Regions from separate parts of the Arthrobacter sp. 10N44_2 genome, predicted to be linked through region 1. Evidence: riboswitches for the same ligand, from Rfam matches in the RefSeq annotation. Region 1 holds a riboswitch; the other holds the start of a gene.

Region 1 (4,190 bases):
CCGAGGCTGTGGCCACGACGACCACCTTCATGCCGGCCAGCACGGCGGAGGCGGCGTTGGTGCCGTGCGCGGAGGCCGGGATCAGGCAGACGTTGCGCTGGGCCTCCCCGCGGGAGTGGTGGTAGCCGCGGATGGCCAGCAGGCCGGCGAGCTCGCCCTGGGAGCCGGCGTTCGGCTGGATGGAGACCTGGTCATAGCCCGTGATTTCGGCGAGGTCAGCTTCGAGGCCGCTGATGAGTTCCCGCCAGCCCTCGGTCTGGGAGTCCGGCGCGAACGGGTGGATGGAGGCGAACTCCGGCCAGGAGATGGCTTCCATCTCGGCCGTGGCGTTCAGCTTCATGGTGCAGGAGCCCAGCGGGATCATGGTGCGGTCCAGGGCAAGGTCGCGGTCCGAGAGCTTGCGGATGTAGCGCAGCAGCTGGGTTTCGGAGCGGTGCGTGTTGAAGACCGGGTGCTGCAGGTAGTCGGAGGTGCGCAGCACGGTCTCGGGCAGCTCGAAGCCCTCGGCCTCCACCACAGGGCCGGCACCAAAGGCGACGACGACCGCGGAGAGGACCTCCGGCGTCGTGGTTTCATCGACGGACACGCCAACTGTGTCCGCGTCGATGAGCCGCAGGTTGATGCCCCGGGCCTCGGCGGCGGCGATGACCTTGGCGGCCTTGCCGGGCACGCGGACCGTGAGGGTGTCGAAGAAGGAGTCGCTCACCAGTTCCCGGCCGACGATCTTCAGCGTGGCGGCAAGGGCGCGGGTGTTGTTGTGGACGGTCTGGGCGATCGCCTTCAGCCCGTCGGGGCCGTGGTAGACGGCGTAGAACGAGGACACGATGGCCAGCAGTGCCTGCGCGGTGCAGATGTTGGACGTGGCCTTCTCGCGGCGGATGTGCTGCTCGCGGGTCTGCAGGGCCAGGCGGTACGCCGGGACGCCGGCGTTGTCTTTGGAGACGCCGACGATGCGGCCGGGGAGCGTGCGTTCCATGCCCTCGCGCACCGCCATGTACGCGGCGTGCGGGCCGCCGAAGAACAGCGGCACGCCCAGGCGCTGGGTGGAGCCGACGGCGATGTCCGCCCCCTGCTCGCCCGGAGGGGTGATCAGGGTCAGGGCAAGCAGATCCGCCGCCACGGTGACCAGTGCGCCGCGTTCTTTGGCCTCCGCGATCACGCCGGACTGGTCCCACACCCGGCCGGAGACGCCCGGCTGCTGGAGGACGAGACCGTTGATGTCGCCGTCGGGCAGACCGGCGGAGAGGTCAGCGACCTGCACCTCGAAGCCCAGCGCCTCCGCTCGGCCCCTGACGATGGCAATGGTCTGCGGGAGGCAGTCGGCGTCGAGGACGGTCTTGGCCCCGGCAGCGGACTTGTTTTTGTTGGCGCGGCGCATGAGAAGCACGGCCTCGGCAACCGCGGTGGCCTCGTCCAGGAGGGACGCATTGGCGACCGGGAGCGCGGTGAGGTCCTGGACCATGGTCTGGAAGTTCAGCAGCGCCTCGAGGCGTCCCTGGGAGATTTCCGGCTGGTACGGGGTGTAGGCGGTGTACCAGGCGGGGGCTTCGAGGATGTTGCGGCGGATCACCGGCGGGGTGACGGTGTCGTAGTAGCCCTGGCCGATCATCTGCACGGCCGTCTTGTTCTTGTAGGCGAGCTTGCGCAGTTCGGCCAGCACCTGGACTTCGCTGAGGGCGCTGTCCAGGGTGAGGGGCTTTTCCTGGCGGATGGAATCGGGGACCGCGTTGTCAACGAGGCCATCAACGCTGTCGTAGCCGACGGCCTTGAGCATGGTGTCGATGTCGGCCTGGCGGCGGGCGCCGATGTGGCGGTCTGCGAAGGTGGACGGGGACGATTGAACCGTCATGAGAGGAACTCCATAATTCAGGTGGCATCAAGACGCCACGATGATTCGGGTTCCTCCCCGCTCTGTATTGGACCTGAGAGTTTCCGTTTTGCCCTGCTGATAGCAGCGCGCCACTTGCACCGTCGGTGAGCCCGGTTGCCCGGACTGCTTTCCAGAGTTGCCTTGCCGCGGCGGTACGTGGGCCTGAGAGATTCCTGGGGAGGATTTGCTCCTACGGCGCCTGCTGAACGTACCGGCAGGACTCTCCCGCCGCAGATCATAAGCTGTGCCACTGGTCGGTGACACAGCTCACAATTTATCCGGTTCCCGGGCAGGATGCAAAATTTATTTCAATTGAGTCGCTGTCCCGCGGACGACGGCGGGAGCTCTTCGCCGTCGTCCGCTTGCGTGGGTGAGGCGCATGAGGGCCGTGTCGTTGATCCGGAACACGCGGTCCCAGAGGTCGTCGTCCACCTCGTGGATCGGACCCAGGGGGTTAGTCCATTCGGTGCATTATTCTGAACGGGATACTTTACATTTTCATGCGCGTCCCTCCCAGAGCGCTCATACGCAAGGAGCCTCCGTGAGCCTTCCGGATCAAGCGATGGAACAGGCAGCTCCCAGCAGACCACCAAGCAGGACTCCCGCCGGGGATGCCGCTTGGGGGTGGCTGATCGGGATCCTCGCAGGATTGCTCGGCTTGGGCCCTTGGCTGGTATCCGGCGCACAGCTCCCGTTGCAGAACTTGTGGGGCGCAGAGGTCGTTCCAGACCAGATGCCTGTGTCGTTACTGCCGCTAAGCCAGTACGAACTCACCACGATCGTAGCCCTCCTCACCGTAGGAGGTGCAGCGGCCGGACTCGCGGTGCGCATCTGGTCCCCCGCCCGACGGCGACTGGTGACGTGGTGCGCGGCAGCCGGCGTTCTTGTGGTCCAGTTCACGGCTGCCGTCCAGTCCTTCACAGTGCTCGACGGCGGCTTGGCGGGCGGAACAATGGCGAGCCTGTACTTCGCCGGGCTGCTCGCGGGCGTGACCGCATCCCTCGCTGCTGCCCTCGTGGCGCACCTGCTGCTCTGTTCAAGGACCCGGAGCCTGGCGGCATTGGGCGCCGGACTCGTGGCGGTGCCGTTCGCTTCGTGGACGGTGGAGTGGGTTGTCGGCTTCGTTGGGCACATCAACGTCCCCGTCGCAGTGCCGTCAATCGCTCACTGGATTCCCGCCATCCTCGTTGGTTGCGCCCTGGCATGGTGCGGCCTTCGTCCTGCGCGGCGGACCGCGGTGTGGGCCGTGAACCTTGCGCTGTTGTGGTTGGTTCCCGCCGTGTTCATCTCGGTCAACTACGTCCTGGGGACCCGTATCCTGGCTGGCGACCTGCAGGAGATGCTGTTAATGAGTCGGCAAATCTTGGCGGCAACACTTGGACCCGAGGGCGGAGCAGCTCCCAAAATCTTGCTGGCCCTAGTCATCGCATCGGCGGGGCTGGGTGCCAAATCCATTGCCGCTCGCCGGCGACCGGACGCGCCCACCTTCCCGTCTTCGTAAAATCCGGACTCACCCGCGACGTGTGGACGTGATTGCACCAGCGGATCCGATGGTGCAATCACGGATTTGATCCCAATCCAGCGGACGACGGCGGGACCTCCCGCCGTCGTCCGCTTGCGTGGGGTGCCGCTCCCCTACAGGGCGGACCAGCCGCCGTCGGAGGCGAGGATGGCGCCGTTGATGTTGGTGCCGTCGTCGCTGAGCAGGAAGGTGATGGAGGCGGCGAGCTGCGCGGCGGTGGCGGGCGGTGGCCTGCATCAGCGGGCCGAGGCGTTCGGCCGCGAGCTGGGATCCCCAGGTGGCCACGATGTTGGCGATGGTGGGGCCACGGCGCAGGCCCCTGGGCCCGTACATCACGGCCGAGTTCTTGGTCAGGCCGACGAGGGCGTGCTTGGACGCGGTGTAGGCGGCGCCGGCCGCGGACCCGCGCAGGCTGGCAAGCCACCCCACAACGGCCGATATTGGACGTTATGTCAAGTAAAACCGTGATTATTGCATCCGATGCAAGATCACCCCTTCTCCGCCCATTGCCACCGATACCGCGTCACTTGAAGCGGGAAAATGCCCATGACCTGAGGGAACACCGTACCGTACGACTGATGGGGCTGGGCTACTCGCCGGTCCACCAGGCAGCCCTCCAAAGCCGGAGTGCATCAAACTCGAATGGCCCTCACATCCGCGGATTTGCGCGCATTCTGCATTAATTGCATGATTCTTGCCTCCGATGCAATGGATCAGGAGGGTTCGTGGCGGTCGATCCAGCGGTGCCTCACCATTCCAAGCGGGTTCTTTGACTGGAAACTTTAGCGACGAGTTTCA
Region 2 (4,190 bases), on a different contig from region 1:
CCGGCCCGTGGGTGGCAAGGGCCTTGATCCCGTAGACCACCGGCACCATGACCAGCAGGGACAGGGCAATGCTGGGCACGTCCACCCGGCCCGGCTTCGGATCGCGGGATTCCGGGATCAGGGCCGGCCCGAGCAGCAGCAGCGGCAGGATGATCGGCACCGCGACCAGCAGGACGGCGCCCCACCAGAAGTGTTCCACCAGCCAGCCGCCGACAATCGGGCCGAGGGCGGCGCCGCCGGAGAAGCCGGCGGCCCAGACCGCCACCGCCAGCCTGCGCCGGTTGGGCTGCGGAAAGATGTTCCGGATCAGCGACAGCGTGGACGGCATTAGTATGGCGCCGAAAAGGCCAAGCCCGGCGCGGCCGGCGATCAGCCATTCCGCACTCGGCGCGAACGCCGTCACGGCCGACACCGCGGCAAAGCCCGCGCTGCCCACGAACAGCAGCCGGCGCCGGCCGATCCTGTCGCCCAGGGAACCCATCGCGACCAGGAGCCCGGCCAGGACCAGGGGATAGGCATCGACGATCCAGAGCAGTTCGACGCCGGAGGCGGTCAGGCTGCTGGCGATGGCCGGCAGGGCGAACGTGAGCGCGGTGTTGTCCACGGCCACGAGCAGGACGGGGAACATCAGCAGGGCCAGCGCCACCCAGTCACGCCACGGTGCCCGGGGCCCGGTGGCCGCAGGAGTGCTGGTGGCTACGGTGATCGATGAAATGCTCATAAGGATAACTGTACCGTCTGGACGGTACAGTTAAGAAATGCGCGTGCGGACAGGCATGATGGGAGGCATGCCCAGGAAACCCGTCGCCCGCGAGGCCGTCCTCGATGCCTTCGAATCCCTGCTCATCGAAGTCGGTGAACGCGCCGCGACGCTGGACGCCGTCGCGCGCCGGGCCGGCGTCTCCAAGGGCGGCCTGCTCTACCATTTTCCGACGAAAGAGGCCATGATCGCGGTCCTGCTGGAACGGCTGGACCGGCTCCTGGCTGCCGATGTTGCGGCCATGGCGGCAGCCCCGGAAGGGGCGGCGGCGTACTTCATCAAGTCCTCGGTGTGGGCGGACACGCCCATGGACCGGGTCTTCGTGGCGGCCACGCGGCTCGCCGAGGTGGCGCACGGGGAAACCCTCCGCCGCTTCGCCGCCGGCCAGGCGAGCTGGCTGGAACTGCTGGCGGCCGACGTCGGGCCCGCCATGGCGAAGGCCGTCCTGTGCATGGGGGACGGGCTGTACTTCAACGCCATGCTGGCGCGGGGTCCCGGCGGGCCGCCGCCGGAAGTCGAGGCGGACGTCCAGAGCCTCCTGGCCGCCGTCGAGCGCCTGCGCGGCTGACGCCCACACCCACACCCTCCGACCCCCTACTCCCCGCCGACCCCCCTTACTCCCCGCCGACCCCCTACGCCCCGCCGACCCCCTACTCCCCGCCGACCCCCTACGCCCCGCCGACCCCCTACTCCCCGCCGACCCCCTACGCCCCGCCGACCCCCTACTCCCCGCCGAATTCGCCGGAAGCGTTCGAGTACGCCGGAAAGTTGCGGCGACTCCGGGCGTTTCCGGCGAATTCGCGCCGCCGGATTCGCCACCGGGTGGCTCGTGGCCCGTAACCTGGGTCCGCCGCCGGGAGGGAGTTTGCGGACGCGCGCCCGGCATAGGACAATGAGAGCTGTGACTGTAGTCACCCCCGATTGAACACCTAATTAAATACGCCTTTGATCTGCGGCGGGAGAGTCCTGCAAGTAGGTACAAGCAGGCGCCGTAGGAGCAAACCCTCCCCAGGAATCTCTCAGGCCCATGTACCGCCGCGGCAAGGCATCTCTGGAAAGTAGCAGGCGTGTCCCGGACATGCTGTGCTCACCGACGGTGCAAGCGGAGCCCTGAAACGCGGGCTGCGCGGAAACTCTCAGGTCCAATACAGAGCGGGGAGGAACCCGAATCAATGTGGCGTACCCTGCGCCGCCTGAGTTATGGAGTTCCTTGTGACTGTTACCCCAGCCTCCACGTCCTTCGTTGACCGGCATATCGGCGCGCGCCGCCAGGCCGACGTCGACGCCATGCTGAAGGCTGTCGGCTACGACACCGTCGACGCCCTGGTGGACACCGCCGTTCCGAAGGACATCCGCCAGGACGCCGACCTCGCGCTCGCCGCGGCCCTGAGCGAGGTCGAAGTCCTCGCCGAGCTGCGCAAGCTGGCGTCGAAGAACAAGACCGCCGTGCAGATGATCGGGCAGGGCTACTACGACACGCTCACCCCGCCGGTGATCCGCCGCAACATCCTCGAAGCCCCGGCCTGGTACACCGCGTACACGCCCTACCAGCCGGAGATCTCCCAGGGCCGGCTGGAGGCGCTGCTGAACTTCCAGACCATGGTCCAGGACCTGGTCGGCCTGCCGATCGCCAACGCCTCCCTGCTGGATGAAGCCACCGCCGTGGCCGAGGCCGTGCTGATGATGCGCCGCGCGAATAAGAACAAGACGGCGCACGACGGCAAGACCGTCCTCGACGCCGACTGCCTGCCGCAGACCATCGCGATCGTCAAGGGCCGCGCCGAGGCCCTCGGCTTCGAGGTCGAGGTCGCCGACCTCTCCAAGGGCCTGCCCGACGGCGTCATCAACGGCGTCGTTCTGCAGCAGCCGGGCGTCTCCGGCCGCGTGTTCGACCACACCGCCGTGATCGCCGACGCCAAGGAACGGGGCGCCCTCGTCACCGTCGCGGCAGATCTCCTCTCCCTGACCCTGATCACGTCTCCGGGCGAGCAGGGCGCTGACATCGCCGTCGGATCCGCCCAGCGCTTCGGCGTGCCGCTGTTCTTCGGCGGCCCGCACGCTGCCTACATGGCCGTCCAGAAGGGGCTCGAGCGCTCCATGCCCGGCCGCCTCGTGGGTGTCTCCAAGGACAACGCCGGCGTTCCCGCCTACCGCCTGGCCCTGCAGACCCGCGAGCAGCATATCCGCCGCGAGAAGGCCACGTCCAACATCTGCACGGCCCAGGCCCTGCTGGCCATCGTGGCTTCCTTCTACGCCGTCTACCACGGCCCGGACGGGCTGAAGGCAATCGCCCAGTCGGTCCACGTCCACGCCAAGACCATCGCCGCCTCCCTGAAGGCCGCCGGCCTGGACGTGCTGCACACCTCCTTCTTCGACACCATCACCGTCTCCGTGCCGGGCCGGGCAGCTGAGATCATCGCGGCAGCCGACGCCAAGGGCGTCAACCTGCGCGCCATCGACGCCGACACCGTCGGCATCTCCGCCGACGAGGCCACGACGGTTGCCGTCGTCGCCGACGTCATAGCCGCGTTCGGCGCGTCCGTGACTGCCGCGGCTGCAGGCACGGACACTGCGTTCGGCCTGGACCCCGCCGTCGAGCGCACCTCCGACTACCTGCAGCACCCGGTGTTCAACACGCACCGTTCCGAGACCCAGTTGCTGCGCTACATCCGTCGCCTCTCGGACCGCGACCTTGCCCTGGACCGGACCATGATCCCGCTGGGGTCGTGCACCATGAAGCTGAACGCCACCGCCGAGATGGAAGCCATCTCCTGGCCGGAGTTCGCCTCCATCCACCCGTTCGCCCCGGAATCCCAGACCGCCGGCTGGCGTGAACTGATCGAGGACCTCGAAGGCCAGCTGACCGAGATCACCGGCTACGACCAGGTCTCCATCCAGCCCAACGCCGGTTCCCAGGGCGAGCTCGCCGGGCTGCTGGCGATCCGCGGCTACCACCTCTCCCGCGGCGATGCCCAGCGCAACGTCTGCCTGATCCCGGCCTCCGCGCACGGCACCAACGCCGCCTCCGCCGTGCTGGCCGGCATGAAGGTCGTGGTCGTGGCCACGGCTTCGGACGGCACGATCGACCACGCGGACCTGACCGTCAAGATCGAGCTGCACAAGGATGCGCTGTCCTGCATCATGATCACCTACCCGTCCACGCACGGGGTGTACGACGCCGATGTCCGCGAGGTCTGCGACGCGGTCCACGCCGCCGGCGGCCAGGTCTACATCGACGGCGCCAACCTCAACGCCCTGGTCGGGCTGGCCCAGCCCGGCATGTTCGGCGGCGACGTCTCGCACCTGAACCTGCACAAGACTTTCTGCATCCCGCACGGCGGCGGCGGACCGGGCGTCGGCCCGGTCGCGGCCAAGGCGCACCTGGCCCCGTTCATGCCGGGCAACGCTGCTGATCCCGCCAACGGCGCCG

What was found. Region 1 has a riboswitch for glycine ahead of gcvP (aminomethyl-transferring glycine dehydrogenase). Riboswitches for the same ligand answer to the same signal wherever they lie in the genome.
Region 2: it holds a riboswitch for glycine, as region 1 does, so the genes downstream of both, gcvP (aminomethyl-transferring glycine dehydrogenase) here and gcvP (aminomethyl-transferring glycine dehydrogenase) in region 1, are expected to answer to the same signal.

The regions. Positions count from the first base shown of each region.
Region 1 is NZ_JBFTHT010000026.1:5,755-9,944, forward strand. It holds gene gcvP (aminomethyl-transferring glycine dehydrogenase) at 1-1,849, opposite strand, end outside; glycine riboswitch at 1,902-2,009, opposite strand; glycine riboswitch at 2,011-2,108, opposite strand; gene AC1DBX_RS19635 (hypothetical protein) at 2,604-3,371, shown strand; partial or broken gene AC1DBX_RS19640 (SDR family oxidoreductase) at 3,506-3,809, opposite strand.
Region 2 is NZ_JBFTHT010000029.1:21,295-25,484, forward strand. It holds gene AC1DBX_RS20230 (MFS transporter) at 1-721, opposite strand, end outside; gene AC1DBX_RS20235 (TetR/AcrR family transcriptional regulator) at 789-1,328, shown strand; glycine riboswitch at 1,707-1,805, shown strand; glycine riboswitch at 1,807-1,921, shown strand; gene gcvP (aminomethyl-transferring glycine dehydrogenase) at 1,961-4,190, shown strand, end outside.